DNA from 4 places in the Lysinibacillus sp. 54212 genome. Region 4 is predicted to be linked to each of the others. Evidence: riboswitches for the same ligand, from Rfam matches in the RefSeq annotation. Region 4 holds a riboswitch; each other region holds the start of a gene.
The links. Region 4 has a riboswitch for thiamine pyrophosphate ahead of thiC (phosphomethylpyrimidine synthase ThiC). Riboswitches for the same ligand answer to the same signal wherever they lie in the genome.

Region 1 (8,102 bases), on a different contig from region 4:
GTAGTCGGAGTCCGCTTTAAACGAGCGGGTAAAATATATTATTTTGATCCAGCCGCGTACATACTCGATGTTGATCAGTATGTTATTGTTGAAACAGCACGCGGTATCGAGTATGGAAAAGTTGTTGTACCGATTCGACAGGTGGAGGAAAACGATGTTGTGTTACCACTTAAGCAAGTCGTTCGTCCGGCTGATGAGCGAGATCGGATGCAGGTTGATGAAAATTTAAAGGAATCCAGACGTGCCTATGAGCTTGCGAATACTAAAATTATTGAGCATAGCTTAGATATGAAGCTAGTGGACGTAGAATATACGTTTGATCGCAATAAAATTATTTTCTATTTTACAGCGGAGGGTCGTGTCGATTTCAGGGAGCTTGTAAAGGATTTAGCCTCTGTTTTTCGTACGCGAATTGAACTACGCCAAATCGGTGTACGCGACGAGGCGAAGCTACTAGGTGGTATTGGTCCTTGTGGCCGAATGCTTTGTTGCTCTACGTTTTTAGGTGATTTTGATCCCGTATCTATTAAAATGGCAAAAGACCAAAATTTATCGTTAAATCCGACGAAAATTTCGGGTCTCTGTGGTCGATTAATGTGCTGTTTAAAATATGAAAATGATGATTACGAAATTGCAAAAGAGGGCATGCCTGATATCGGTGATTTAACAAGGACACCAGATGGTAATGGGAAAGTAGTTGGGTTAAATGTATTAGAGCGTTTAATTCAGGTTTATTTACAGGAGCAGGAGCGCACGGTGGAATATTCGTTGGAAGAACTATTACAATGCGAAAAAAATCTTATATAGATAGAAACTTAATGGGGTGGCTTGAGTGAAGGACCGTAATTTTTTAGATACTGTTATGGAGTTCGAACAGCAACTCGAATCGATGCAGCAACAGTTTGTCGCTTTAAAAAAGTTTGTTGCGCATATGATGGAGGAACATCAGACACTTCAAACGGAAAACCTTCATCTGAGAACGCGTTTAGAAGCGCTTTTGTCTAATGAAACTGCCACACATTCAGTGGATTTTGAACAAAAGAAGGAAGATACGTTAGATATCGGCGAAGGCTATGATAATCTGGCTCGCCTTTATCATGAAGGGTTCCATGTATGTCATGTTCATTTTGGAAGCTCACGTAAAGGTGAGGATTGCTTGTTCTGTCTATCGTTTTTAAATAAACAAAATGGTTAAGATAAAGGCTGCTTCCGTAGAGGAGGTCAGTCTTTTCTTTACGAAATAAAGAGATAAAATTAGTCTGAGTAGGAAGCCCGAGAAATAGACAGCAAGGGCCAGAAGATAGGGCTAAAATTACACATAATGGAATGCGTGTTTTTGTAGTAGGAGGTATTTATGAGTGAGTGGTTAAAGGACGATGAACGTCTGGATTATTTATTAGCAGAGGATTTGCGTATTATTCAGAGTCCATCAGTCTTTTCTTTTTCGTTAGATGCAGTGCTGCTTTCTCGCTTTGTGAGTGTGCCAAAGCGTGGGAGTGTTGTCGATTTATGTTCGGGGAATGGAGTTATCCCTCTTTTCCTCAGTGCACGCACTAAGGCTAAAATTATCGGTGTCGAAATCCAGCCTCGCCTTTATGATATGGCGTGTCGAAGTGTTGCTTATAATAAACTAACTGAGAGAATCGAAATGAAGCTCGGGGATGTAAAGGCTGCACCGGATACATTAGGTATAGAAAAATATGATGCTGTGACATGCAACCCACCTTATTTTTTAGCACATGAACTAAGTGATAAAAATGTAAGTGAGCACTATGCGATTGCTCGGCACGAAATCCATTTAACACTAGACGAAGCAATTTATTCAACAAGTCGTCTATTAAAGCAAGGTGGAAAGGCTGCATTTGTCCATCGTCCGGAGCGACTACTTGATATCGTAACAGCAATGCGTGCTAATCGTTTAGAGCCAAAGCGTATGAGGCTAATTTATCCGAAGCATGGAAAAGAAGCAAATACCTTACTTATTGAAGGAATTAAGGATGGAAAGCCAGGTTTGAAAATATTGCCGCCTTTATTTGTATACGATGAGCATAATGAATATACGGCAGAAGTGAGCGCTATGCTTTATGGAAAAGAGTAAGCATTATTTTTATGTAGTAGAGTGTCGAGACGACTCGTTTTATGCTGGATATACAAATAATTTGGAAAAACGATTAGCTGCACATAATGCCGGAAAAGGCGCAAAGTATACGCGTGCTCGGCTGCCTGTAACGTGCATCCATTATGAAATATTCGAATCAAAACAAGAAGCGATGCGTATGGAATATGCATTTAAACAATTTACACGTGAAAAAAAAGAGCAGTATATAGGGAGGGCTAGCTGTGAAAGCACAAAAGAGTAGCCAGCATGAAGCGGGGGCGTGTCTGTATTTAGTTGCGACACCGATAGGCAATTTAGAGGATATGACCGTACGAGCATTACGTATATTGAAGGAAGTTGATGTGATTGCTGCAGAGGATACACGTAATACAAAAAAGCTTTGCAATTACTTTGAGATTCAAACACAGCTTGTTAGCTATCATGAGCATAATATTGAAGTTGGTGGGGAAAAGCTACTCGGTTATTTACGAGAAGGGAAATCGGTAGCACTTGTTAGCGATGCAGGGCTACCTTGTATTTCTGATCCGGGAGCGGATATTGTTCAAAAGGCAATTGAAGAGGATTTTGCAGTTGTACCAATTCCAGGTGCTAATGCTGCACTAACTGCATTAATTGCCTCGGGGATCGTTCCCCAGCCATTTTATTTCTTTGGGTTTTTAAACCGTCAAAAAAAGGAACGTCGTGCACAGCTAGAAAAGGTAGCAAAACGAGAGGAGACGCTGTTATTTTATGAGGCGCCTCACCGTTTGAAGGATACACTAAAGGATATCGAATTAGTACTTGGGAATCGACGAATCACCTTAGCGCGGGAATTAACAAAGAAATTTGAAGAGTTTTTACGCGGGACAGTGGAAGAGGCGATAGTTTGGGCATCGGAAAATGAAATTCGTGGCGAATTTTGTATTGTACTGGAAGGCAATCTGTCCGGTGAGGTAGAAGAAGAAGCCCATGATTGGTCTTCGATGACGCTACAGCAGCATGTGGACTATATAATAGAAGAAACGAATGTTAATTCAAAGGATGCGATTAAGGAAGTAGCAAAATTGCGCGGCCTATCAAAACGAGATGTATATAATGACTATCACCGTGAGCAAGAATAGAGACATGGAATAATTGGAGGGGAAAATATCTTTTCCATAAAATCACTTGCACAAATTGTAAGTCATGTTATGATAAAAATAAATACAAATAATAGCACTAGGGGCGCCATTGGCTGAGAAGAACCCTTTGAACCTGATCTAGTTAAGGCTAGCGTAGGGAAGTGAGGTATGTTGATTGTTACGTGTACATTCCCCACTCTCTAAAAAGAGTGGGTTTTTTATTTGTAAGGAACTTGTTAGTAAGGGTTTAATCATGTGACTTCAGTTTCCTTGGCCCAACACGATGTTGGTCACGAAGGCATTATGACTGCCGTTTCGTTTTCGTCTCAGACAATATTTTCCATTCCAACGGGAAGCTATGCTCTGTTGATCACATGATGAATAAAGCGTTTGTTGATTGGAGTGGAGCCAGCGTGACTCCTTGGGGATTAGCTTAGCGTCACAGATGAGACCCTGGAGCGAGCGAAGTGAGTGAAGCGGCTCATCGGACGCCCCCAGGAAAGCACGCTGGCGCAACGGAAATCAATACCAAGTTATAGTGAATGACCATTTATTAGTTAAAAAAACCGAATATTTTGTAGGACTGCTAGGGGCGCCATTGGCTGAGAAGAACCCTTCGAACCTGATCTAGTTAACGCTAGCGTAGGGAAGTAGTTTCGAGCGTATCATTATACGACTATGCCACGAAACCACTTCCGATTATTAGGGAGTGGTTTTTATTTAAGAGTAAGAAAGTATAAAATCTTGGAGATGGAGCAGTGTCTAGCTCCAGCGCTTGTTGTGGCTAAATAGGGCGCTTGAGCTTTTCTGAATCAGGGAAGTGCTTGTTAGTAAAAAGGAGGAAGCAGGGATGAATGTGACAACAGAAAAATTTACAGATCGACTCTTTAGAAATGTGCAGCCTATTTGGGAGGCGAATCATACCCATCCATTTGTGCAGGAACTAGGAAATGGGACACTCGATAAGGATAAATTTATCCAATATATGAAGCAGGATTATGTGTATTTAATTGATTATGCAAAGCTATTTGCGATTGCATCTGTCAAATCTACAGATTTAGACATGATGGGGAAATTTGCAGCTATTTTAAATGACACGCTACATTTTGAAATGGATCTGCATCGTCAATTCGCCGCTGAATTCGGTATTACCTCAGAGGAGCTCGAGGCGACAAAGCCGACGCCTGTGAATTTAGCTTATACGAATTATATGTTAAATGCTGCGCAAAGTGGTAGCTTAGCTGAAGTAGTGGCCTGCTTATTGCCTTGTGCGTGGGATTATTGGGAAATTGGCAAGCTGTTAAGAGCACAATACGGTCATAATCTAGAAAATAATCCGTATGCCAAGTGGATAGAAACATACGATTCAGAGGAGTTTGGCAATGGAGCCAAGTGGCTGATCGATGTAATGAACGAATTAGCAGATGGAAAGCCAGAACGGGAGCTCGCTCAATTAGAAAAGCATTTCCAAATTACTTCAAAGTACGAGTATTTATTCTGGGACATGAACTATCATAAACAGGATTGGCCGATTTAGTTCATTTGAGAAGGTGAGAAAGAAATGGTAGTTAGCCTACAAAATGTGACCTATGCTTTTGAACGTCATGCTTCTCCTGTTATCTCTAATTTAAATATGGAAATTAAGCAGGGGGAATTTGTTTCAATCATCGGTAGAAGCGGTACAGGAAAAAGCACAATTTTTAAACTGATGACGGGTCTTCTGACACCGGATGATGGGCATATAATCATTCACAATCGCCAAGCAGCTCCAGGTGATGTGGGTTTTATGCCACAAAAGGATTTATTGCTACCTTGGCGTACGATCCTACAAAATGTCATGATCGCAGCAGAAATTCAAAAGGATGTAACGTTAACAAAAGAGGAAGCCCTAGCCTGGATCGAACGGGTTGGCTTAAAGGACTATGTACATGCGTATCCAAAGGAATTATCAGGCGGAATGAGACAACGCGCGGCTTTTTTAAGAGCGCTCCTCACTGGTAAAGATGTGCTATTACTCGACGAACCTTTTGGCGCACTAGACGCTTTTACAAAAAAAGAAATGCAAGCCTGGTTATTGTCCATGTGGCAGCAATTAAAGAAAACCGTCCTCTTTATTACCCATGATTTAGAGGAAGCCATTGTATTAAGTGATCGCATATTAATATTGCATCAAAATAACACCGTAGAAGAAGTGATCGTCGATTTGCCACGACCACGTGCCAACGAAATGATCTATTCGGATGAGGTTATAGCTTTAAGAAGAACACTAGAAAGGAAGATTTCTAGTGAAACGTATTAAAAGTTGGTTACAACAATACTATTTATTCCTACTGTTTTTTGCAACAGCACTTGTTGTGCTAGAAGTGCTAGTGAGGCAAGGAATGGTGCCAAGCTTTATTATTCCTGCACCAACAGGGGTGTTGCAAACGATTATCGACAACTGGAGAGTCCTCTTTTTGGAGCATTTAAAGGCAACTGGAATCGAGTTTTTCGTTGGCTTTTCGATAACGGTCATTTTAGGAGTGTCACTCGCTATAGGGATGTTCTGCTTTAAACCTATAGAAAAAGTAATGTACCCAGCTGTCATCATTTCACAAATGATTCCGATCATTGCACTATCGCCCATTTTTGTGCTGTGGTTTGGTTATTCTATTTGGAGTAAGGTGGCGGTGACGGTTCTCATCTCATTTTTCCCTATTGTGGTGAGCACCTATGATGGTTTAAGAGCCTGTGATAAAGATTATATAGAACTATTTCGTTCAATGGGGGCATCCCGCAAGCAAATATTTCTAAAGCTACATATTCCAATGGCACTACCCTCATTTTTCTCAGGCTTTAAAATGGCCATCGTATTTGCATTAGTCGGTGCGACCATTGGGGAATGGTTAGGTGCAAGTGAGGGATTAGGTTATTATAGCCGGAGAATGTCTGGGAATTTGAATGCAGAAGGTGTATTTGCGGCGATTACGATATTAACCCTTGTAGGGATCCTACTGTTTGCGCTCGCCGCATGGATTGAGCGAATCGTTCTTCGAAAATGGAAATATGAAAATTAGAGGTGGAAGATAACATGAAAAATTGGAAAATTACCGTTGTATTCCTGCTACTTGCCGTAATGCTGGTGGGCTGTAGTGATGAAAAAAAGTCATCCGAAAAAGGGGAAGCGGAATTAGAAAAAATCACGATCATGCTTGATTGGTATCCAAACGCAGTACATTCTGCATTATATGTAGCGAAAGAAAAAGGCTATTTTGAGGAGCAAGGCTTAGATGTTGAAATTCAAATGCCTGCAGATACAAATGACCCGCTAAAGCTTGCGGCGACAGGGAAGGTCGATTTAGCGATTAGCTACCAAAGTCAGGTTGTACAATCAAGAGCAGAGGGAATCCCGGTCGTGTCGGTTGCAGCCTACGTTCGCCATTCTCTTGACTCTATTATGATGAAAAAAGAAGCAGGAATCGATTCACCAAAGGATTTAGAAGGTAAAAGTGTGGGCTATCCATCTACCATAATAACAGAAGCGGTCATAAAGACGATGGTCGAGCATGATGGTGGAGATTTTAGCAAAGTGAAGATGACGGATGTAGGATGGGATTTAATTCCTGCGGTTGCAACGGATAAGGTAGATGCAATCGGTGGCGGCTATATTAACCACGAATTAGTGCTACTAAATAAAGAAGGCTACGAAATGGAAGCTTTCAAATTAGATGATTACGGTGTACCGGATAATTACGAGCTTGTTATCGTGACTGGTGAAGATACATTGGATAAGAAAAAAGCTTCGATTGAGAACTTTTGGAAGGCTGTTACAAAGGGGCAAGAGTTTGTAAAGGAAAATCCGGAAGAAGGATTGCAAATCTTATTAGCGAATGAAAATGGGGACTCGGCATTAGATAAAGAAGTGGAGACAGAGAGCTTAAAAATTCTTCTACCATTAATGGAGGATGAAGGGGTTCCATTTGGGCATCAAGAGGAAGAGAGCTGGAAGAAAGTGGCGGATTGGCTATATGAAGCTGGCGTAATCGAGACGAAGGTTGATCCGGAACAGTTTGTACAAAATGTTGTTTCGGAATAACGATGGGAAGAGGAGTACGTAATATGAATCAAACAAGAAAGCTAACGTATACAGCCATTCTTGCAGCGATTACCACTGCATCAAGCAGTGCAGTCTATATTCCGGTAGGCTTTGCAAAAATCTTTCCTATACAGCATTTTGTGAATGTACTGTCTGCGGTTTTGCTTGGACCTTGGTATGCAGTGATGGGGGCATTTCTTACTTCAACGATGCGAAACCTGTTAGGAACAGGTTCCATCTTTGCCTACCCGGGTAGCATGCTCGGTGCCTTCCTTGCAGCCGTTCTTTATCAAAAAACAAAGAAGCTAGGCTATGCCGCTGTTGGTGAAGTAGTTGGAACAGGTATTTTAGGTGCATTGGCAGCTTATCCAATTGCAACATTGCTATTAGGACAGAAGGCTACATTATTTGGCTTTATCCCAGCATTTATGATGAGTTCTTTTGCTGGCGCCATTTTAGGATTCTTTTTATTAAAGGTAATGGTCCAAAATAAAGCATTTAGTGGCATGCTGCACACGAAAATAAAATAATACAACAAAAAGGGCAATCAAAAGTCTACAGTAGATTTTTGACTGCCCTTTATTAAATCAAGAGTGCATGTTGTAGGCATTCTTGATTTTTTATTTTTGATCGTACTTTAAAGAGTGAACAACTTATTTTTTTAAGTTGTTTTGAATTTCATTTACTAAAATTTCCGCACCTTCTGGGCTTAAAATTAATTTGCCCCCAGCAAGACGGAAGTTATCATCAGAAACTTCACCTGTTACAGCACAAGTCATGTTTGGCATATATTTCTTCAGAATGATTT
Region 2 (8,102 bases), on a different contig from region 4:
CATCATCTGAAGCTACTCACGAGAAGGGGTTTCTTATTATTGATTTAGCCGCTGACGGTTCAGTACAGGTTGAAAAACGAAAGCTTACACCTTTACGTGATGTACGTATTATCGAGGGGACTCTACAGGAAATTTTACGTCATGAAGAAAGTGATGACTATGTTTTTGTGCGTTTAAATGATATTACGCCAATTGTCGGTGCAATGGAGCAAATTCGTACTGTTTATAAGAATGCAATGCACGTGGAGCGAAAAACGATGCATGTAGAGCGAGTGCATCAGGGAGAAATTGTAAAACGTAATGTGCTTGATGATGTCACGCTATTTAAAGGGTTTGTAACGGAAATGACAGGCAATCAGCCAAGTGATATAGCCCTAGAAATTTTTCAGGAGGCTCTAGATGAAATGCTAGCAGAAGAACGAGAAAGTCAGGAGGTCGGAATAAAATGAAGCCAATAAAACTTACGATGCGCGCTTTTGGTCCATATAAGGGTGTGGAAGTAATTGACTTTACCGAGCTGCAGGATAATCGCTTATTCGTAATTTCAGGAGCAACAGGCGCAGGAAAAACAACGATTTTTGATGGCATTACCTTTGCATTATATGGTGCTGGCAGTGGACAAGATCGAAAAGAAAACAAATCAATGCGCAGTGATTTTGCAGAGGATAGTATGCATACTGCTGTAGAGCTGATTTTTGAGGTGCAGGGTAAAACATACCGAGTATTGCGACAGCTTTCCCATGTGAAAAAAGGTCGTAAAACACCAACAGGAGAGGATTATGCCCTTGTAGAAATCGGTCCAGATGGTGAAGAAATAAAGGTAGTGGAACGACAGAGGGTAACGGACATTAATCAAAAGCTTGAGGAGATAATTGGCCTATCGTATGACCAGTTTAATCAAATCATCATGCTGCCGCAGGGGGAGTTCCGGAAGCTTCTCACTTCTCAATCTGAAAATAAAGAAGTGATCTTACGAAAAATTTTCAAAACGGAGCGCTATGGCAATATTTCGAAAAAGCTTGAGGAAAAAAAGCGCTTAGCCGAGCAGCAAGCAAGTACTGCTAGAGCAATGCGAGATAGCTATATAGACCAACTATCTGGTGCTTTACCCCTACGGCAATCTCTATTGTTCGAACGATTAGAGGGACAAGCAAATATTTATCAAATCCAAGAGGCACTAGACGAGGAAAGAAAATATTACGAGGATAAAGTGATGGTGGATGAAAAGCTATATAAGGAAAGCTTTAATGCTCATCACGAAAAGCAACAGCAATACATTGTAAGCGAAAAGTTAAATGAACGGATTACTAGCTTAATGCAGAAAAAAGAGCAGCTTTCGAATAAGGAGCAGGAGCTACCATTATTTGAAGCGAAAAAGGCGGAGATTGAGGCTGCAAATAAAGCCGCTAAGCTCCATCCAATATTCGAAGTATGTAAATTAACTGCGGCTGAACTACAGGAGAAAACAGAAGCTTGCTCCAATTTAGCCGAAACCCTGCACAGAGCACAGGAGAGGTTAAGTATCGTAGAAGCAACACTGTTAGCCGAAAGTAATCGGGAGGTAGAGCGAGATCATTTGACTCAGAAAATAACGGAGCTTGAAAAGATCAAACCCCTTTACGAAGAAATTGATAACCTTACAGGAGCTGTTACGACGTTGCAGGAACATACTGAGGTGTTGCATCGTGCAATCGTAACAAAGTCTGATGAATTGAAGCAAAAAAAGGATCAATTAGGAAAGAGAGCAACCCTTATCGAGGAAATGGAGCATAAAACAGCAAAGCTCCCAGAAGCGATGCAAAAGCAGCAGCGATTAAAAGAAATCATAGCTCTATTTGCCAAGCTTCAAAAAGCGGAAAATTCTGCACAACTTTTACAGAAAGAATATTCGGAGGCAGATTCGAAATACCAAACAATAAGGGTAGCCTACGACGCCGAAGAAAAAGAATGGTTAAATAATCAGGCCTATCATTTAGCCACTACGTTAGTACCGGGAGCTCCCTGTCCAGTTTGTGGTAGCAAGGAGCATGCATCCATCCATCAAGTTGTTCTTCAGGCAGTCGATGAAGTGGCGCTAAAGGGGCTTAAGAATACATTAGAGAAGGCTGAGCAACAAAAATATTCTCTACAAGGAAATGTTTCTGCCGCTTTAAATATAGTGGAAGAACTTCAGTCGGAGTTAGCAGGCTATAATGTACATCCAATCGACCGAGAAGAGCAGGAAGTAAATTATAAAGAAGTAACCCGCTATGTTGAGGAGCTACAAGAAGTAACTCGTAAATTAATAGTAATTAAAAAACAATACAAGGATTTACAGCAGCAGGTGGAGCAGCTTGAGGTAGAAAAGGTAAATGATGAGTCACATTATTATGAGCAACAACAGAGCTTAGTACAGCAGCAGGCGGTACTAGAGCAAAAAAGCAAGGCAATTCCAACTGAGTTGCCAAACTTAAAAACATTAAATGAGGCACTATATGCAGCTCAGCAAAACCTTAGTAAATTACAGCAGGCGCTTCAACAGGCACAGCAACAGTACGATTCAGTACGTATGACGATTACAAAAACAGAGGAAGCGTTAAAGCTAACGGAGGAAGCTAAACAAGGACTTCAAGAAAAGTTATCGAAGGCTAAAGCACAATTTACTACGGAGCTTTCAGCAGCAGGCTTTTCCTCCTTTGAACAGTTTTCTTTAGCGAAGCGCAGTGAGGAACAAATCGCCCTTTTGCAGCAACAATACATCAATTTTACAAATGAGCTTCATGCATTAAAGGAATTTGTTAGAGAAGAGAATGGTTCGCTACAAGGGAAGGAAATAGTCGATTTAACAGCTCTATCTAATGAGCTCCAGGGATTAAAGCTAGCATACGAGCAGGCATATCATGTGCTTAACGTCTCTAAGGATTGTGCCCGCAACTGTGTGGATTATACTGACAAGCTCGAGGAAGTGGCTGAAAAAATTGATACACTCGAAAGGGTTTCTAACGAAATAGTCGATTTATATAACATGCTACGCGGTCAAAATTCAAAAAAGGTTTCTTTTGAGCGATACGTACAGATGGGGTATTTAGAGCAGATTACAGAGGCAGCAAATATTCGTCTACATCATTTATCAAACGGTCAATATCGATTAGTTTGCTCTGATCGTCAAGAATCACATGGTCGTCAAAGTGGTCTAAGTCTGGATGTGTATGATAGCTATACTGGTCAAACACGTGATGTAAAAACGTTATCCGGTGGAGAGAAATTTAACGCGTCTCTTTGTTTGGCGCTTGGAATGGCAGATGTGATTCAAAGCTTCCAGGGGAATGTCCGTATTGATACGATGTTTATTGATGAAGGATTTGGCTCGCTAGATGAAGAGTCATTAATGCGTGCTATTGACACCTTAATCGATCTTCAAAAATCAGGACGTATAATCGGTGTGATATCACACGTTGCTGAGCTAAAGGCAGCCATCCCTGCCATTTTAGAAGTTGAGAAGCTAAAAGAAGGCTATAGTCGAACAAAGATACTATTAAAATAAAGACAAGGGTACATTTCGTCGATATGTTTGACGAAATGTACCCTTAAAAATTATTTTTTTCTAGTTGTTGCTGACTTTATTGGACTTGCCTTTTTACTATCAATTGCTTTTTTTACAACTGGATATACGACAGGTGCCCATCTCATAGCTGTTTTGACGATTTTTCCTAATTTCATTTTCTGCACTCCTTGCCTATACATATTTATTGTAATTTGTGTGATTAATATACCCAATTGCATTTACTTTATAAACGTTAACGAAGTACCTTTACACCTTCAATAACGTTCCAAATAATAACGGCGAAATTAATAAGCATATATACACCGAAGGCTATAATCCAGGAAAAAAATGCTGAATCGCCGAGATTGACCGCCTCATTAGAAAAAATACCTAACGCGAAAATACCGATAAATAAAAATATAGCAAGAATAATTGGGATGATATGTGAAAGTAAAGCGCGAATTGAATGTCGTTTTACTTCAGAATCATGTGAAACAAAATACACAACAATCGGTACAATAAACGGAGCAAAAAAGATACTAAAATAATTCAATGCACTTAAACCTTTTGAATTATTCATAAAAACCCCTCCCAAGTAGTATTATTAACTAGTTTACGGATGAATAGGCATAAAAGTTTCGATTAATTCATACTTGATTATAGTAGAATGTTCACTTAAAATGGAGCTGTTCAACAATTACATGATGTATTACCACAAGGGGGGCCGAGCAAGTCGGCTGAGATTGTGCACAGCTGCACTGACCCTTCGAACCTGTAAGTTAAAGCTTGCGTAGGGATGTGGATAGAAACCGACTTCATAACGATGTTAGGCTCTGTCCTAATGTCGTTTTTTCTATTTCATATCCTCCTTGTGTTCTAGTTCTACATCGGAACAAAAAAAGGAGATTGAAAAATGGACAAAAAACGTTTATTAATGATGGTGGAAATTGCGATTTTTGCAGGGATTGGGCTTATTCTAGATAAGCTAACATTTACAATTTGGGCACAGGGAGGCTCAGTAAGCTTAGTAATGGTTCCGATCGTACTAATGGCCATTCGTTGGGGGCTAGCAGCGGGGCTCACGACGGGGGTATTAATTGGCGTACTACAAATAGCATTTGGAGCACATGTCTATCATTGGGTCCAAGGCTTACTTGATTACGGGATTGCTTTTACTGCAGTTGGCTTAGCTGCTGTTATTCGCAGACCACTACTTCACGCTACTAGTAATGGGCAAATGAGAGAAATGGTCTTTTATATTGTACTAGGAACAGTACTTGGCGGCTCTATTCGCTTTGCCGCCCACCTTATTGCAGGTGTTGTGTTCTTTGCAGAATATGCTGGAGATCAAAATGTGTGGGTTTATTCTATTATTTACAATAGCTCTTATATGATTCCTGCCATTATTTTAACTGCAATTGCAGCTTCCATGTTATTTACGTCCTCACCAAAACTGTTACAAAAAGCATAAGTAGGCTACTCTCTTTTGAATATGATATAGTATTAAGGAAACTTTTCGATAGAGAGGGATATGAGTATGATCGTAAAAACACAAGAAGAAATAGATGCATTTAAAAAAATCGGACGTATAGTAGCTGAAATTCGTGAAGAAATGAAGGCAGCTACAAAACCAGGTGTAACAACAAAGGATCTAGACGAAATTGCTGGTCGTATGTTTGAAGAGGTTGGTGCAATATCTGGTCCAAAAGGTGAATATGACTTCCCCGGCTTTACATGTATTAGTGTAAATCATGAAGTAGCCCACGGAATTCCAGGTGCAAAAGTAATTCAAGAAGGCGACCTAGTAAATATCGATGTATCAGGCTCCTTGAATGGCTATTTTGCGGATACAGGAATTTCTTTCGTTGTTGGGGATGGTTACGAAGATAAGGAAAAGCTTTGTCAGGTTGCAAAATCAGCATTTGATCGTGCGATGCTAAAGGTAAAAGCAGGCTCCAAATTAAACCAAATTGGGAAAGCGGTTGAGCGTGAGGCCCGTGATCATGGTTTAACAGTTATTATGAACTTAACAGGTCATGGATTAGGTAAATCACTTCATGAGGCGCCAGAACATATTTTAAATTACTATGATGCTTGGGATTCTACAATTATGAAAGAGGGAATGGTACTTGCAGTAGAGCCATTCATCTCAGCAAAAGCAGAGCATATTGTAGAAGCAGGCGACGGCTGGACTTTTATCACTCCTGATAAATCGTTAGTAGCACAAATCGAGCATTCCATTATCGTAACGAAAGATAAGCCGATTATTTTAACAACACTAGAAGATTAAAAAAAAGCTGCGGGGATATAACCTGCAGCTTTTCCTATATAAAAAACTGTCTAAAAGAGAAGCTTCTTTTAGACAGTACTTTTCTTCCTTATGAAAATAATTCCCGTAGCGAGCACACCACATAAAAATAAAGCTGCCGTCGTAACGAATAGCTCATCAAAGCCATTTGTAATAGCAATACCAACATAACACCAAATAAATATGCCTGGTGTCACGCGGTCAAAATGATGATAACGCAAATGTAGGGCGATTGCAGTACCAAGCGATAGCATAATGACAGCCCATAAGCCGTTGCTTAAGCCAAAGCCCTTCCATTCGTAGTACATAATCATATAGCTAACAATCACAAGAGTAAAAAATAAACTCCAGCCTAGCCATAGTGATATTGGAATACGGAACTGGATACTTTCCTTGTTAAGTGGGTACGTAATATAAAGTCCGAACAAAGAAATGAGACTAACGACAAATGAAATAGTGGCAATTATTAAGTGTTCATTATGCCATTCATAAAAGAATAAGCTTTGTAAAAAACATGTTCCAATAAATAACGTTGTTTGCTTACTGCTCAATGCAAAAATGGATTGTCTATTTTTATGAGTCTGCCAAATAAAAATAAATAGGCTAGCAAACAAGAAGAATGAAAAACAATATACAAAGCGAGCAGGCGAAAATAATAGCGGTAAGCATTCAATAATGGTGATCGTTGTAGCATTATTTATACCAAGCCAAATAGCTGTTAATGTGTAAGCGGTCATCGTTAATAAAGAAATTAAAAGTAAAATGCGACGCCCCATAAATCGTCTCCTTTCTTTAAAAATATATATTTAATTAGTTCCCAACAATAAATACCATTTAAACCCATGATAGATTAGAATATAAGGTAATAATCAAAAGGAGTGAGAATAATGAAAAAGTTAAAAGATCTAGATTTATCGTCAGAGCTAGATAAAAAAATGTATAAAAAAAAGTTAAAAGTACTCCAATATGAAATGTTAAACGCACAGCAATTTTTATTCAACAAGAAAATCGGATTAATTTTAGTATTTGAAGGAATGGATGCTGCGGGTAAGGGGGGCGCTATTAAACGCCTAACAGAAAGAATCGACCCGCGAGGTTATGTAGTACACCCTATATCGGCGCCTCAGCCTCATGAACTACGTTATAATTACATGCATCGCTTTTGGCGCAAGTTACCGCAGCATGGACAAATCGCAATTTTTGATCGTTCTTGGTATGGGCGTGTTCTAGTAGAACGTTTAGAAGGCTTCGCAAAAGAAGAGGAATGGAAGCGTGCATACGAAGAAATAAATGATTTTGAACGCTTATTAACAGATGGCGATTATATCATCTTAAAATTCTGGATTCACATTGATAAGGAAGAGCAATTGAAACGTTTTAATGATCGAGCTACGAACCCATATAAAGCGTGGAAGCTAACAGATGAGGATTGGCGTAATCGTGATAAATTTGATGATTATGTATTGGCGGCAGATGATACTTTTAAGCATACAGATACAGAAAATGCACCATGGGCTTTAATTCCTGGTAATAATAAACTTCATGCACGTATTGCAGTGCTACAGGAAACGATTAATCATATTGAAAAAGAGGCAACAAAACGTGGCTTACATATTTCAAATGTATTCGAAAAGAAAGGTGCTAAGGCGCTAGCTGAACTAGAAGAAATTGTTCAAGAATCAAAAGATTAGAACGCCTTACATTACTTATATACTGAAAGTGAAAAAGAAGTAAAATAACCTACAATAATAAATTGAAATGGATTATCTGAAATGGGGGCATAACATATGACTACAAGGAAATACTCAGAGGTTTGGGATTTAGATGTATTTTTTGAGGGTGGAAGTGAATCAGCTGAATTTGAAGCATTTATAGACGCATTACCAGAAAAAGTAGAGAGCTTTTTCTCATATTTAAAGTCTTTACAGCAGCCGGTGTCAGTAACACAAATTACAAAAGCATTGAATATAATGAAAGATGTACTAGTAGAAATATCACATGCAGGCGGTATGCTTTCATGCTTGACAGCGCAAAATACAAAGGATACAAAGGCTCTATTATTACAAAATAAATTAAGCTCGATTGGTGCAAGCTTTGCACCAGCCACTTTACGTTTCCAGCAAATTTTAGCTGAAATAAAAGAGGCTGAGTTTATTCAATTACTTGAAGAGGCGGAGCTAAAGAAATTTTCATTTATCTTAACAGAATGGCGCGAGCAGGCGAAGCAAAAGCTTTCCGAGGATGAGGAAGCATTAATTTCTGCGTTAAGTG
Region 3 (8,102 bases), on a different contig from region 4:
TAACGAAGAAACAATCCTATTTTGCATAGTTCTCCTTCACAACTAGAGCGTCTCTTCCAATTTCTGAATCTTTGAGTGGGACATTACATATACATTGCCGAAAATGTCGATTTTGCTTCCCTTTACCCGTACAGCGCAATCCTTATTCGACGCATAAATATCCATTTCTTCCGATAAAGAGGACAATTCGCTTTGAACAAGAGCAATGTTATTTTCAAGATCATAATGAGACAGGACGGAAAAATTGTCTAGACCTACTCCGTCATAAAGAGCGTTTATTTCAACTTTATATCCAAGTTTTTTCGAACATAGCCATTTAGCGGACATATTGATGGCACCCGCGCTTGCTCCCATCACAACGGCTCCGCTTTTTTTTATCACATACGACAATTCATAATCATTCAAAAAATTATTTTGATTAACCGTATTTCCACCTAACAAGAAAATGACTGACGCATTTTGAATTAACTTATGGGCATCTTCCTTATGTACGCTATAATTGATCAAATAATATTCATCAAACGTAATGCCAGCCTGGTCTAGCCACGACCGTTCAGTAGCACCATCCTCTTCTAACAAATAAGGATTCGAGCTAATCATTACAATCGATTTTCTATCAGTTATATCCTCGTGTAACACTCTGACCAGATTCTCTGGAAAAAAAGAGTTAAACCACCCTAAATAATAGTGAGTTTTCATAAGTACCCCCGTTGCAAAGATAAGATTAAATAACATTAATTTATTGCGTTACCAATTCGGTTTTCTTGTTAACAATACGATACACGCCTCATGCTAAGTGACAGAATAATCATTCATAGTTTCAGTGTAACAGTTTAAATTCTCTTATTCTATAAGCGGTTCTGTTTGTTGAACTACTTTTCCTAAGTCATCACAAACAAACCCCACGAAAGCTGCTTGTTAGCCTTTCCGTGGGGGTAAGATTACGATTTTATAAGGTTAATTCGTTAAATCTTTAAACACCGCGACTGTTTCGTTGATATTTTCACTTTCACAAATCGCTGAGATAACCGCTACGCCGTCTGCTCCGGCTTGGATTGGCTCGGTCCCATTTTGCTTTGTGATGCCACCTATTGCTACAATCGGCAGCTCAGGGTATTGGTGAGAGACTTGCTGTAAGAAGCTTGTACCAGCAGGTGTTTTTGCATCCGCCTTCGATTTTGTTGCAAAAATCGGGCCAATCCCAACATAGTCGGCTTTGTGTGTAAGTGCAACCTGCAATTCCTCCATGTTATGGACCGAAATCCCGAGTATTCGATCGCCGATTTTTTCTCGAACCTCACCAACGGACATATCCTCCTGGCCAATATGAACACCGTCTGCTCCAAGCTTTATGGCGAGTTCAATATCATCATTTACAATAAAGGGCACGTCGTACTTCTGGCAAAGCTTCTGACATTCAATGGCAAACCCCTCGTACGCCGCACCGTGTAACGCACCGTCGCCTTTTTCTCTCAATTGAAAAATGGTCACGCCTGCCTGTAATGCCTCCTCAAGAACCTTTAGTGGCTCGCGATTCGTTATATTTTGTGTCCCCATAATAAAATAAACTTGTAAATTCTCACGCTTCATGGACTGTCACCTCACACTGCCCCTCATGTTCTTTGTAGGCAAAATGATTTGTCGGACCGTGCCCATTCCCGATATTTAACGGGTTTGAAATCGCTAGCTGAACAAATTTCTTCGCTTCTATTATTGCTTCACGTACACTTAATCCTCTTCCTAGAAAAGCGGTACATGCAGCAGAAAATGTGCAGCCTGTGCCATGTGTTTGTCTTGTTTGGATTCGCTCGCTTGTCATTGTAAAGCTCGTGCCATCATTGAAAAACACTGTATCAATTGCATCCTTACCTGATAAGTGTCCACCCTTCATGACGACACACGAAACACCAAGCTGTAGTATCGCTTGTGCAGCTTTTTTAATATCCTCCTCTGTCTCAATACGAAGTCCTGTAATTTCTTCGGCTTCTGGAATATTCGGTGTTAGGACAGTAGCAATCGGCAGCAGCTTCGTTTTAAGGGCATCCATTGCCTGTTGTTGAAGTAGGCTCGCCCCTCCCTTTGCTATCATCACTGGATCAATCACGAGTTGGACCGACTGATCCGCCAAAAAATCCGCGACTTTCTCAATAATTTCAGCAGAAAATAACATTCCTGTTTTCACAGCTCTAACGGGCATATCCTCAAAAACAGTCCTCATTTGGTCCTGGACAAATTGGGGTGTAGTTGGAAAAATCCCGTTAACACCTAGTGTATTTTGAGCGGTTAAGGCTGTAATGGCTGTTGTACCAAATACACCTAACTCCTGAAATGTTTTAAGATCCGCTTGAATTCCTGCTCCTCCACCGCTATCTGAACCAGCTACAGTCATAACAATATTCATCCTATTTCACCTCTTGAAATTAATTGTAGTGCATTTAAAACGCCCACTCCAAACGAGCCGATGCCACGCTCATGAGAAGCCATTATTGCTACACCCTTATAGTCTTGTAGGACATTTTGTAGCGTAGAGAGCGCGTTATCTGTTGAAGCTAGCGCCGCTGTACAGATAGCACTTAGTAAACAGCCTGTTCCGGTTACTTCCGTCATGCGCTCGTCACCACCCTCTGCACGAAGGACATCCCTACCATCTGTAACGATATCGGTGCTCCCTGTCACAACAACAAGGCAGCTATATTTCTTCGCTACTGCGATTGCTACACTTTCTACATCCATTTCTCCTGTGCCGCTGTCGACACCTTTTCCGTCCCACCTAACTCCAGCAATCGCTGCAAGCTCCCCTGTATTACAGCGAATGCAGTCGAATTTCACTGTGCCCAATAGCTCCTGCACAACATTCATGCGAAACTTCGAAGCACCTACGCCAACAGGATCTAATACAACTGGAATGCCGCGCTCATTGGCACATTGTCCCGCCAGCTTCATCGCCTTACTTTTTACTTCATTGACTGTTCCGATGTTAATTAACAAAGCATCGACAATTGAAGCCATATCCCTCATTTCTTGTACTTCATCAGCCATAATCGGTGAAGCACCAATAGCTAGTAGACCGTTTGCCGTAAAATTTGCGACAACATAATTTGTAATACAGTGTACAAGCGGTTTTTTTGCTCGAATTTCTTTTAAGCTCACGTTTGATTTCCTCACTTTTTCATAGTTTATTGATTCAGGCTTGCCAATTCATCCTTGACGAGTGAAAGAAAAAAAACGATATTAGGACAGAGCCTAACATCGTTTTTGAGTTGGTTTCTATCCACATCCCTACGCAAGTATTAACTTACAGGTTCTAAGAGTCAGTGCAGTCTTGTGCACAATCTCAGCCGACTAACCCGGCCCCTCCTGTGGTTGTTATTTAATTGGAATGCCCCTATCATAACGAAGTCCTATCGAAATTTCAATAAGGTTGAAATCATTTTTTATAGTAGGGGGCAATTTATATGAAGGCTGACTCTTGATTGTTATAGAAGCTTATTAGATTGCGACCGGTGTTTTTGGATTGATATAGAGCCTGATCAGCTAAATCTAATAATACTTTCAATTCCTTGTCTCGGCAATCATATAGGGAGGCTACGCCCATACTAAGTGTTAAATTCACTTCAAGCTCCTCCGTTCGGAATTCAAAGTTAGTCATTTGGTTGAATAGCCCTTGGAAAAATGCTTCAGCTTCTTCAACCTGCTCAATTAAAAATACAAATTCATCTCCAGCATAGCGTGCAAAAACTACCTTTTCCGGCAATGCCTTTTTCACTACATGCGCTAATTGCTGTATCGCTAAATCTCCTATAATATGACCAAAACGATCATTAATATTTTTAAAATGATCGATATCTATAATTCCACAGTATACATTAGACCCTTTACGATTCGCATCATCAACTAGCTTGGAACCGTGTTTTTCTAAATATCTACGGTTAGGGATGGACGTTAAACCATCCACATAAACAAGCTGTTTCATACTATCTAAATCGATTTCTTTTATCACCTTAATAGTTTCGGAGCGTAATTGCTTCTTTTGTTGATTACTTAGTTTTTCATTTAGCAAATTGGCATACTGTAAGGCGTATTTATAGTCTCCCACATTTTCATTTGACTTTATTAAATTCTCTAAAATAATTGTTAAAAATGGCTCTTCCTCTGTTTTTTTTACATAGTCGTATGCTTTTTCTAATTCCTCGATTGCCTTCTCATAATGCCCTAAGCTATTAAAATAACGACCTTTTACACAGCGATAGTACATGACCTCTCGACTATGCTTTTCGATTTCATTAATTTTTTCAAAGGAATGTAGGAGTTCCTCTATTTCATCTAATTTATTCCACTCTAATTTAATGGTAATCAGATTCAAATAATAGGCAGCCTCGGACATCGTTGTTTTTACCCTTGGATCCCTGTCGAAAATTCTTTTTACCTCATAGGCAATTTCATTTGCATGATCAAAATTCTTCATTATTAAATAGACCGCTTGTAAATTAATCAAACTAAGTAAATAACGCTTTGTATCATTGAGCTTTTTCGCTAAAAAAATTGCTTCGTTATAATACTCGATTGCTGATTCCTCTGCACCAATTGATGCACTAATAAACGCTAAATATGTATTGAGCTTTAATCTATTGACCTCTGTACCATATTCATTACAATACGCTTTATACTCAGGCAAATATTTATATAACTCTTCGACACGCCCCATGTTCGCAAGATTCTGACATATCCACCCGAGGCAATCGATTACTTTATCATATTGCTTAACCTGTTCGTATTCCGTTTTTAGTATCCGAAAGTAACTTAAACCTTCTTCAAAATTTGCAATCAAATGCATGCTTTTTGCATATTCAAACTTTTCATCTAATGTTTGTAAACTATCAAATTCAATTGTTTCTGTTTGTTGCATAAGCATGTCTGGCTCCCTTATTACAGATTTCTTATTTTAATTAACATAGCATTAGGAGTTATTTTGCAATAATAATCACTAGTTAGATTATACCACATTATTGTAATAATTTATATAAATATAACAATACAAGAAATATTTTTTTGATAGTTACAGCATCATTTGTAGATAGGTGTTAAGTCGCAACTCCAAAATTATTTAAGCAAAATATTAACAATATCCACTAGTATGTAGCTTTCTTCCAATAAAAAAAGAATTCGCCCATTTCTACTTAGAAAAAGGCTTTTGATAGCTTTCCCCCGTAGAAATAAGGCAAATTCTTTATATTTATATCAAATTTTCATCTAATATTTTTATCGTACTTCCGCACCAGCCTGTGCTAATGCTTTTAAGACTTTATTATGTGCAGCTACTACCTCTTCATCAGTTAGCGTGTGCTCTGGGTCGAAGTAAGTTAATGAGAAGGCAACAGATTTTTTACCTGGAGCCATTTTTTCTCCCTCGTACACGTCAAACACTTTTACATCCTTCAGAAGCTTTGTTCCTGCCCCTTTAATGATTCGAACAATTTCACCAGAGGCTGTTGTCTGATCAAGCTCAAGGGCAATATCACGAGTCATTGCTGGGAAGCGCGGAACAGGCGTATACACTAAGTCCTCTGTTACAGCACTTAAAACTGCTAATAAATTTAACTCAGCAACATAAGTCTCTTTTACGCCAGCTTGCTTTTGCTGAGCTGGGTGAAGCTGGCCGATAAGACCAATTTTTTCACCGTCTAGTAGTACATGGGCTGTACGACCAGGATGTAAGCCATCAACAGTTGCTCCTTCATAAGAAACGCGGTCTGTTAAGCTAAACTTTGCAAATATAGCCTCGATAATTCCTTTTGCTACGAAGAAATCAACAGGCTTCTTCTCACCCTGCCAAGCGTTATCCGTCCACTTACCAGTTAGTACAAGCGCTAAATGCTCTTCCTCGAATGGAAGCTCCTCAGACGTTTGGCCAAGGAATACAGAGCCGATTTCGTAAAGTGCTACAGAGTCAATTTGACGAGCTACATTATAAGCGGCTGCTTCTACTAAATGAGGGATTAAGCTTTGACGTAGGGTTGAACGCTCCTCAGACATTGGCATTAACAGCTTTGTTGTTTCTTCAGCTTTTAAAGCGAATTTTTGTGAGTCCTCCTCTGACGTTAATGAGTATGTTACAGCTTGGAATAATCCAGCCCCCTCCATAACATTACGAACGATTCTTCGTTTTGCTTGGTAAGGTGTTAAACGACCTACTACATCCGACTCTGGTAGGGTCATTGGAATTTCATCATAGCCATACATACGTGCAATTTCTTCCACGATGTCTTCTTCGATTTTAATATCCTGACGACGTGTCGGTGCATCGATGATCAGCATGCCATTTGCCGCTTCTACACCAAAACCTAGACGTTCTAAAATAGAGAGCATTTCTTCTAAGGAAATTTTCATTCCAAGACGGCCGTTAATGAAGTCTGGCGAAACAACAACACGAGCTGGCGTTTTGTCTAGCTCATCTACAAGTACTGTACCTTCTAGTACTTCACCACCTGCAAGCTCTGAGAGTAGCTGTGCCGCGCGTTCAGTAGCAGGAAGTACACGGTTCGGGTCTACGCCTTTTTCAAAGCGAGCTGATGAATCTGAGCGTAAGCCTAAATCCTTTGATGTACGGCGAACTGAACCACCTGCGAAGTAAGCAGATTCAATCACAACTGTTGTTGTAGCATCTGACACCTCAGAGTTTGCACCACCCATAACACCAGCAACTGCAACTGGCTCTTTGCCATTCGTAATGACAAAGTTGTGAGAGGCTAATGTACGCTCTACATCATCAAGTGTCGTAATTTTTTCTCCCTCTGTAGCAAAGCGTGTTACGATTTCACCTGTTTCTAGTTTATCGTAGTCAAATGCATGAAGTGGTTGACCGTACTCCATTAGGATATAGTTTGTAATATCTACTACGTTGTTATGAGGGCGAACACCTGCAGCCATTAAATAATGCTGTAGCCAAAGTGGAGATTCAGCCACTACTACGTTTTTCACTACTTTTGCTGAATATAGTGGGTTCGTTGCTGTGTCCTCTACACGAAGCTTTAATAGATCCTCTGCTTTTTCAGCTGAAGCCTTGTATGTGATTTCTGGCAGTTTCACGTCCTGTGAAAGAATCGCTGCTACCTCATAAGCAACACCTAGCATCGATAACGCATCTGAACGGTTTGGTGTTAGGCCAAGCTCTAAAACTGTATCGCGAAGCCCTAAAGTTTCAAGTGCATCCTCACCAGGAGTTACGTCTGCTGGTAAAACATAAATTCCTTCAGCATATGCTTTCGGTACAAGACGACCTTCAATGCCAAGCTCCTGTAGCGAGCAAATCATACCGTTCGATTCAACACCACGTAGCTTTGCTTTTTTAATTTTAATGCCGCCTGGAAGCTTAGCACCTGGAAGCGCTACAATCACCTTTTGTCCCTCATCGACATTCGGTGCACCACAAACGATTTGCTGAAGGACTTCTTCACCTACGTCCACCTGGCATACATTTAATTTATCTGCTTCAGGGTGTTTTTCTTTTGATACAACACTACCAACAACGACATTTGTCATGCCAACAGAGCGATCGATGACTGCATCGACTTCAATTCCTGAGCGTGTAATTTTTTCTGCTAACTCTTGTGGGTCAAGACCATCAATATCTACATATTGGGATAACCATTTTAATGAAACTAACATAAATCTTCCTCCTTACCCTTCACTTCGGTGGAATTGTGATAAGAAGCGTACGTCATTCGTATAGAAGTGACGGATATCATCCACCCCGTATTTTAACATCGCGATACGCTCAGCACCGATACCGAACGCAAAGCCTGATACTTTTTTCGAATCATAGCCAGCCATTTCAAGCACGTTCGGATGAACCATACCCGCACCTAAAATTTCAATCCAGCCTGTTTGCTTACATACGTTACAGCCCGCGCCACCGCACTTATGACAAGATACATCAACTTCTACAGATGGCTCTGTGAATGGGAAGAATGATGGACGTAAGCGAATTTCACGCTCAGCACCGAACATTTTCTTCGCTAATGCATCCAGTGTTCCTTTTAGATCACTCATGCGAATGTTTTCCCCGATAACTAGCCCTTCGATTTGCATGAATTGGTGAGAGT
Region 4 (8,102 bases):
TACTAACGTTATATTTTGTTTTAAGCTATATGAAGTATTTGAAAATTGAAGATGAGAGATTAGAAAAGCAGTCCAAATTTGCAGCAATTAGTTGTTTAGCGATTGCTTTTGCCATTCCAATACTCTCTACGATTTTTTAGTCTAGGAAACACTTAAGAAGTAAGTTGTAGTAGCCCACTAAATTTATGCGGGTCTATAATTTTATGAAGAGGCGGCTATACACATTATTTTACACTGCTTTCAGTATACTCTGTATATCTCCGGTGAACGGTTGCTTTACTTACTTGAAATCCTAAGCCTTGAAGCGTGCTTGCGATTTCGTTAAACGTAAGTCCCTTTTGACGAAGCTTAACAATTTCTTCTATAGGTACTTCTATTCGTTCACGCCCTTCTGCATTTCCTCGTTCTTTTAAATTCAACTCTGGTCTATAGCCATTTTCTACTGCCCTACGCATTCCTCTACGTATTTTTGCATTGTGTAACCTCCGCTGGTATTCCTCGACAATCGCCAATATTTCTAAAAGCATTGTATCCATTTCATTTAGTGAAAGTGGACCAGCATCATTTAATGAATACACGGTAGTTTCATTTTTTTGCAATAAATGCAGGACAGCCATTCGTGCATTGCCACGTCCTAATCGTGTTTCGTCTTGCACAAATAACGTCGTAATATTCTCAGCCTTCATAAAATCAAGCATTGCTAACAGACCATCACGATCCACATCATAGCCGCTTTGCTGATCCTCGAAAACTGCTGCAACTGAAAATTGTAGATTACTAGCATAACGAGTTAATTCCTCTCGTTGCCTAATTAATGATGTTTCTTGTGTAGATTTTTCAGTGCTTACTCGGCAATATAGTACTGCCTTGTTGTTGTTTGTCATTGTTGTTCACTCGCCACTTTTACAGAATAATGATCTTCTTTTATTAAATTTGCAATATAGATTGAATGTCTTTCAACTGGGATAAGGATTTCTTGTCCTTCTACAATCGCGCCAGTTTTCATCGCATTTTCTTTTTTTACAAACGTAATCCAATCATGCGTAGACATTTTACCACGATATTGATCGGCTAACGACCATAATGTATCGCCTTGCTCAATTGTAATATTTTTATAGTGCTCGATTTTTTCGTCTGTAATAAATAAGTATAGAATAAAGACAAGAGAAGCTGCGAAAAAAAGTGCTATATAGCTATTTTGTTTTAACCATTTCATTATAAAAAACCCCTTTACGAATGTTTGTTCGGTATGTATGTTTTCATATTAGAACAAACGTTTGTTTTTGTCAACTCTTTTTCGAACCTATGTTTGCATTGTTGTTCGCATAATGTTATACTGTTCGTAATTAGATAGAAGAAACTACATAAAAATAGAGAGGTGAGCACTATGACAAAGGTATCAAAACGACAAGAAGCAATACTAGCATTTATTAAAGATGAGGTGCGAGCAAAAGGTTATCCTCCATCAGTTCGAGAGATTGGAGAGGCTGTTGGTCTTGCTTCAAGTTCAACTGTACACGGTCATTTAGCGAGGCTTGAAAGTAAGGGCTTGATTCGTCGTGATCCTACAAAACCTCGTGCAATTGAAATTTTAGATCATGATGCTGATCCGGTTAATAAACAAGAAGTGATTCACGTTCCATTAATCGGGAAAGTAACGGCTGGATCTCCAATCACAGCAATTGAAAATATTGATGAATACTTCCCACTTCCTAATACATACGGTACGAGTGAGGATCAAATTTTCATGCTAGAGATTATGGGAGAATCGATGATTGAGGCAGGCATATTAGATGGTGACTTTGTCATTGTGAAGCAGCAATCAACAGCTCATAATGGCGATATCGTCGTTGCAATGACAGAAGATGATGAGGCAACGGTAAAACGATTCTTTAAAGAGAAAACTCACTTCCGTTTACAGCCTGAAAATTCTTCAATGGATCCTATTCTAGTGAATCAAGTATCGATTTTAGGTAAAGTTGTAGGCTTATATCGAACAGTACAATAAATATAAATGGAGAAGAATACGCAAGGTTTTCTTCTCCATTTTTCATTCCTGAATATTTAAGGGTATTGATTTCATAAATACGTGAGCATTACTGCAAATTCGTGCATACTTATGTTTTTCTGCATTTCATTCCCATTCAATAGATGGTTCTTGCTTATGTAGATCAACGGAAGAAAATAGTATATGAAGATGACAATTATAGTTATTTCAATTATGGAATTAAAATTAACGAATGAACAGCATCTCTTATATGAAGTCGCTTTAATTAATTGATGGACATACGGCTTCTCCAAAATCGAATCTGTAATCGATTTTTTTAGTTTGTAATTGTAGTAGCTTTATTTTACAAAAGAGATTTTATTGATCCCCATCATAAAAAGGCGGCCGAAAATCCAGATTTTCATCTAAATTTTCGGACAGCCCTTTTCGCTAACTATTGATATATTTTGCCGCCAGATTCTTTAAATTCTTTTGCCTTTTCCTTTAAACCTTCTTCAACCGCTTTCGTTTCTTTTTCTTTGACACTATTGCGAATATCATGTGAGATTCTCATGCTACAAAATTTCGGTCCGCACATCGAGCAAAAATGGGCTACCTTTGCTCCTTCTGCAGGCAATGTTTCATCATGATACTCTATTGCTCGTTCAGGATCTAATGATAAATTGAACTGATCTCGCCAACGGAATTCAAAACGCGCTTTCGATAAGGCATCATCTCGTTTTTGCGCTCCCGGATGCCCCTTCGCTAAATCGGCTGCATGTGCGGCAATTTTATACGTAATGACCCCTTCACGTACATCGTCTCTATTTGGTAAGCCTAAATGTTCCTTCGGTGTCACATAACAAAGCATGGCCGTGCCAAACCAACCAATCATCGCAGCACCAATCGCAGATGTAATATGATCATAGCCAGGGGCAATATCCGTTGTAAGCGGCCCTAATGTGTAAAACGGTGCCTCTTCGCAAATTTCTAATTGCTTATCCATATTTTCTTTAATAAGATGCATTGGTACATGGCCTGGTCCTTCCACCATCACTTGCACATCATGCTTCCAAGCAATTTTCGTTAATTCCCCAAGCGTTTCGAGCTCTGCAAATTGTGCTGCATCATTGGCATCATGAATAGAGCCTGGGCGTAAGCCATCGCCAAGCGAAAAGGCCACATCGTACGCTTTCATAATTTCACAAATTTCTTCAAAATACGTATACAGAAAGTTTTCTTGGTGGTGCGCTAAACACCACTGTGCCATAATCGATCCGCCACGCGATACGATGCCTGTTAAACGCTCCACTGTTAATGGAATGTAACGTAGCAGGACACCAGCATGAATCGTAAAATAATCTACTCCTTGTTCTGCTTGTTCAATTAATGTATCGCGGTAAATTTCCCATGTCAGATTTTCTACGATTCCATTTACTTTTTCAAGTGCTTGGTAAATTGGCACAGTCCCAACTGGCACAGCCGCATTACGGATAATCCATTCACGTGTTGTATGAATGTTTTTTCCTGTAGACAGATCCATAATCGTATCAGCGCCCCAACGTGTAGCCCAAATCATTTTTTCTACTTCTTCTTCAATCGAAGAGGAAACCGCAGAATTCCCAATATTGGCATTCACTTTCACGTGAAAATTGCGTCCAATAATCATCGGTTCTAGCTCTGGATGGTTAATATTGCATGGAATAATCGCACGACCTCTCGCTACCTCACTCCGCACAAATTCAGGCTCCATATTTTCTCTAATTGCAATAAACTCCATCTCCGGTGTAATCATGCCTTTTTTTGCATAATGAAGTTGAGTCACATTTTTTCCTTCTTTCGCACGCAATGGTTGGCGCTTTAAGTTCGGGAAAATGTTGTGTTGAGCACGAGGATCATCCTCATTACTATAGCCATTATCTTCCGCCTTCACTTGTCGCCCTTCATACTTTTCTACATCTGCTCGTTCCTCAATCCATTTACTGCGAAGAGCCTCTAGCCCTTTTGTTATATCGATGGAAGCGTTCGGGTCGGTATAAGGTCCACTTGTATCATAAACTTGCACTGGTAGGTTTTCCTCTTCCCCTACTGTACTCGTCGTTGGACCTAGCACAATTTCTCGCATAGGTACTCTAATATCCTGTCTTGAACCAACCACATATACTTTTTTACTCCCTGGAAAGTTGGACATGATCGAAATGTTTTCTTTGTTTAATGAAGTTGATGACATAAAAAAACTCCTCCTTTATATTTGGTAAAGGACGAGATCTAGATCAATCCATTAGTAGTGGGGCAAACTAGAAAGGCACAGCGCAACTAGAATAGGTCAAGCGGATACCGCGTTTTTCAGATACCTATTCTATGAAAACGTTCCTATACAAAAAAAGCTGAATCCATTTATTAGAAACATAAACGGACCCAGCTTACGATATGTATGTAGAAGTGCTCACATATACTAAAGATTTCTAACTTCCCTACGCTGGCATGATCCAGATCAGGTCCAAAGGGTCAAGAAACTTCTAAGCGTTTCCCTCTCAGCCCAACTCATTGGACTCCCCTAGTTAACACTATTCGATTACCATTATTGTACAATATTACCACTTGAAATAAAAGGGTATTTTTTATACTATTTCGTCATTCACCGTTTTTTTCATAATTGCGATTATAGTAAACGCCAGTACCAATCGATCATTTCCTCACCATAAAAATAAACAACAATGGCAGCTATCGCGATAGAGGGCCCAAATGGTACAGGGGTTTTTCTTCCTTGCCCCCGTATTTTGAGCACAATAATGCCGATCACCATACCAATGACAGAAGCCAAAAATAGCGTGAGTAAGGTTTGCACTGTTCCTAGCACTAGGCCGATAACAAAGAACAGCTTTATATCGCCACCGCCCATGCCGCCTTTTGAAATCACGGCAATTAAAAATAGTAAACCAAAGCCGACAGCTGCCCCGACAATACTATCCCACCATGGCTGAAGTGGTGAGAAGAATCGAGCGAGCAAAATTAATGGCAGAAAAAATAATAATATCTTATCCGGTATTAACATGTACGCAAGGTCCGATACATTGATAATCACGAGCAACGAAATGAACAACAGGGCTACCGCTAGCTCAGCTGTAATACCAAGATGCCAAGTAGCGAAGGCAAATAGAAAGGCTGTTACTATTTCGGTCAAGGCATAGATTGGGGAAACTTTTGCCCCGCAGCTACGACATTTTCCTCGTAAAAATAAAAATGAAAAGACAGGTACGAGATCCGGCACCGTCAGCTGTCGATTGCAGCTAACACAATGAGATGGAGGAGAAACTATGGACTCTTTTTTAGGCACTCGTAAGCCGACTACATTATAAAATGAGCCAAATACGAGACCAAAAACTCCTGCAAATACTGTATACACAATCTCCATCTTTAACGCTCCTTACTCCTACCTGCGAATTTTATTCATAATAGAATGTAGTTACTTGAACGGTTGCTACGACAGTATCCGACTTATCCTCCGCAAACTTGTTTTCCTCACCAGATAGTTCGTATTGGATCGTATCAATATGCATGACCCGTTCAATATTTTCAATTTCCTTAATAAATTGCTGTAGCTTTTTGTAATTTGGAGATGCAACTTCCATATTAAATGTCACGAGCTTTAACGAGCCCGGCAATGAATCGGCAGCAATCGTTGAAACGGGTGTAGTATCTTCCTCTGGAGTCGTTTCTGCATTGGCTTCTGTATCAGTTTGAGTTGCATCCTGCCCTTCTGTTTCCTCTGCTGAAGGCACATGAGGATCCTGTAGCCCTGAATCTGAAACGAGCGAATCGTAATTATTAAACTCTACTTTTAGGATACGTGAGCCAGTTACAAATTCTATTTCTTCAATATTTAACAGCAGCTCATCAATCGCGCGTGTTTCAGGAACCTTTTTTCGCAGATCAAATTCATTTGTCTCGTTGTTAGATCTCTGCTCCTTTACAGCTGCGATGCTTTCCTCAAGTGCAGCCATTTCCATCTTCAAATTATTGACAGACGATTCCATACTTTCTACTTCATCCTGCTTAGGAAGCACAACATAATAGTATACGGCAAAAAGAAGAGCAAAGATTAATGCTGTTAATAATAGCACTGGTGAGCTTTTACTGTTCGAGAATGATTTCATCGAATTCCACCTCCAACAGCAACAAAGGCTATATCAATCATTAGCATAACCTCGACAGAATATCGTGGAACCTCGTTAAACTTCACTTCTTCGCTCTCTCCCTCTTCTGCAGGATCCAATTCAAAGTTTTCAATTGTTCCCACCTGCGAATCAATAAAGTACGGGCTATTTTCTAATCGACTTACGTACGTTGAGACCTCGTTTAACGTTTCAAAATCAACCTTGATTGTCACACTCGATTCACCAAACTCGTATTCTCGTAAATACGTATTTTCCGGTAGCAGACCCTGTGTTTCATCAATAAGTGGAGAAACTGGATAGGAGACAAGTTCTACAAAGGCAACCGATTCCTCGAGTGAGCCCTGATTCATCGTTTGCAAGGCTGATAATTCCGCCTCTAACTTAATTCGTTTTTCCTCTAGCTCTGCTTGTTCACTCGTTAAATCCGACAAATTCGACTTTGCACTAACATACATCCATGAGAGGACTACTAAGCCTAACAGTACAACAATTCCAAGGAGAACATAGAGTAACTTGGAGCTCGTCTCCCCTTTTTCAAGCTTAGGCATGAGGTTAATATCTGGAATCATTCGTTAACCCCCTTCAATGCCAGCCCTAACAATGAGGCATGCTTAGCCTTACAATTCGGAAAGCGCTGCGAAACAACACTATCATCCACTAGCTTTACAGGTGTTACTAAATTTTCACTCAAAAAGTCTGCAATGCTTTGAAGTAAGGGATTATCGCCTAGCACAACAATTTCATCCACCGATTTTTCGCCCTTATGTAAGGAGAATTTAAAAAAATTCATCATGCGATCAATTTCTAGCACTTGATCGGTAATCATCGCTCGGTAATCATCTAGCTCTCCATTATACGTAAATGTAACGTCACCTTCTGTAGCCATATGATCCTGCCAGTTTTCTAGATTTGTTTCAATCGATTGGAAGCGTAAAAATTCCACATTTCCTTTTGAATAAATGCAAATTGATAGCTCATTGATCGACCAATCTGTTATTAAATACGTTTTATGGCTATCTAGTAGATTAATATGCTCGAGTAATCGCAAATTACAAAGCGCCCGAATATCTGCAACTTGAGGCTGTAAATGACAGTCTAGTAGCAGGCCAATTAATTTCGTCACCTCATCTGGTGGGGCAGCAAACAGCACAGCCTGCCCGTCCCCCTCCTGATGATCATACACATCTAGGAGCGGCTCCTGGAATGGCAAATGAATCGACTGCCCAATCTCCATCTGCACATACTCCTTCAACGCCTTCCCCGTCAACTGGGCAGGATGATCAAAGGTTTTTAATAGCACAGAAGTGTCAGGAACAAACAAACGAACATTTTGCTTCTTCCCACCCCATTTTGCAACATTGCTCTTTACAATCTCAAACAAGGTCAGCTCATCAACAACCGCTCCATCCTGTACAACACCTTTCGGCAACGGCAGCTCATAAATCACAGGTTGCTCCAACTTCTGCCCCTTTGACACCAGCGCACGTACTATATAATCGTTTATAGAAATCGACACATGCGACCTCTTTTTCATCGTTAACATCAATAGGGAACCCCCTTTTCCAATACCTCGAGCCACTTAATGTAGCGAATTAGTCACTCAATGGAACACCCAACTATTGGTTGGGTGTTCGATGAGGGAATAATTTAAATACTATTTTTCAATACTCAGTCCAGTATCCGGAACTGCACTACCTTTAGTTTTTTCATCATTAATCCCTTTAACTGTGGCACCTTTAAAGGTTACTGTTTTTTCCCCAGAAAACTTGATTGCAGCAGCTGTTAATTTTCGTGGTACATCCACTGAAATTGTTGCATCAGCAGGAATTGTACCTTCTGAATCTAAATATTTATCTTCTTTTAATTTTTTCACATCAACAGTGGTTGCCTCTGGATTATCTGTATAGTATAAATTCGCTGAATTTATTACATTAATT

Region 1: it holds a riboswitch for thiamine pyrophosphate, as region 4 does, so the genes downstream of both, tenA (thiaminase II) here and thiC (phosphomethylpyrimidine synthase ThiC) in region 4, are expected to answer to the same signal.
Region 2: it holds a riboswitch for thiamine pyrophosphate, as region 4 does, so the genes downstream of both, thiT (energy-coupled thiamine transporter ThiT) here and thiC (phosphomethylpyrimidine synthase ThiC) in region 4, are expected to answer to the same signal.
Region 3: it holds a riboswitch for thiamine pyrophosphate, as region 4 does, so the genes downstream of both, thiM (hydroxyethylthiazole kinase) here and thiC (phosphomethylpyrimidine synthase ThiC) in region 4, are expected to answer to the same signal.

Annotation. Positions count from the first base shown of each region.
Region 1 covers NZ_JBAFWZ010000024.1:5,754-13,855, forward strand. Annotated here, with positions in the region: gene V4T18_RS14545 (PSP1 domain-containing protein) at 1-807, shown strand, start outside; gene yabA (DNA replication initiation control protein YabA) at 833-1,195, shown strand; gene V4T18_RS14555 (tRNA1(Val) (adenine(37)-N6)-methyltransferase) at 1,355-2,098, shown strand; gene V4T18_RS14560 (GIY-YIG nuclease family protein) at 2,085-2,360, shown strand; gene rsmI (16S rRNA (cytidine(1402)-2'-O)-methyltransferase) at 2,341-3,219, shown strand; TPP riboswitch at 3,309-3,396, shown strand; TPP riboswitch at 3,798-3,885, shown strand; gene tenA (thiaminase II) at 4,070-4,756, shown strand; gene V4T18_RS14575 (ABC transporter ATP-binding protein) at 4,781-5,518, shown strand; gene V4T18_RS14580 (ABC transporter permease) at 5,505-6,275, shown strand; gene V4T18_RS14585 (ABC transporter substrate-binding protein) at 6,290-7,294, shown strand; gene thiW (energy coupling factor transporter S component ThiW) at 7,318-7,824, shown strand; gene V4T18_RS14595 (AbrB/MazE/SpoVT family DNA-binding domain-containing protein) at 7,948-8,102, opposite strand, start outside.
Region 2 covers NZ_JBAFWZ010000002.1:134,134-142,235, forward strand. Annotated here, with positions in the region: gene V4T18_RS02440 (exonuclease SbcCD subunit D) at 1-449, shown strand, start outside; gene V4T18_RS02445 (SMC family ATPase) at 446-3,523, shown strand; gene V4T18_RS02450 (hypothetical protein) at 3,574-3,699, opposite strand; gene V4T18_RS02455 (DUF4870 domain-containing protein) at 3,777-4,103, opposite strand; TPP riboswitch at 4,231-4,337, shown strand; gene thiT (energy-coupled thiamine transporter ThiT) at 4,437-4,994, shown strand; gene map (type I methionyl aminopeptidase) at 5,061-5,813, shown strand; gene V4T18_RS02470 (tryptophan-rich sensory protein) at 5,882-6,607, opposite strand; gene V4T18_RS02475 (polyphosphate kinase 2 family protein) at 6,719-7,522, shown strand; gene V4T18_RS02480 (M3 family oligoendopeptidase) at 7,619-8,102, shown strand, end outside.
Region 3 covers NZ_JBAFWZ010000018.1:662-8,763, forward strand. Annotated here, with positions in the region: gene V4T18_RS12740 (Type 1 glutamine amidotransferase-like domain-containing protein) at 43-699, opposite strand; gene thiE (thiamine phosphate synthase) at 958-1,590, opposite strand; gene thiD (bifunctional hydroxymethylpyrimidine kinase/phosphomethylpyrimidine kinase) at 1,580-2,401, opposite strand; gene thiM (hydroxyethylthiazole kinase) at 2,398-3,150, opposite strand; TPP riboswitch at 3,260-3,368, opposite strand; gene V4T18_RS12760 (tetratricopeptide repeat-containing diguanylate cyclase) at 3,452-4,906, opposite strand; gene pheT (phenylalanine--tRNA ligase subunit beta) at 5,260-7,665, opposite strand; gene pheS (phenylalanine--tRNA ligase subunit alpha) at 7,678-8,102, opposite strand, start outside.
Region 4 covers NZ_JBAFWZ010000013.1:78,396-86,497, forward strand. Annotated here, with positions in the region: gene V4T18_RS11105 (hypothetical protein) at 1-140, shown strand, start outside; gene V4T18_RS11110 (YneB family resolvase-like protein) at 225-884, opposite strand; gene yneA (cell division suppressor protein YneA) at 881-1,216, opposite strand; gene lexA (transcriptional repressor LexA) at 1,388-2,008, shown strand; gene thiC (phosphomethylpyrimidine synthase ThiC) at 2,442-4,217, opposite strand; TPP riboswitch at 4,442-4,556, opposite strand; gene V4T18_RS11130 (prepilin peptidase) at 4,650-5,402, opposite strand; gene V4T18_RS11135 (potassium transporter) at 5,434-6,144, opposite strand; gene V4T18_RS11140 (PilN domain-containing protein) at 6,141-6,734, opposite strand; gene pilM (type IV pilus biogenesis protein PilM) at 6,731-7,708, opposite strand; gene V4T18_RS11150 (prepilin-type N-terminal cleavage/methylation domain-containing protein) at 7,820-8,102, opposite strand, start outside.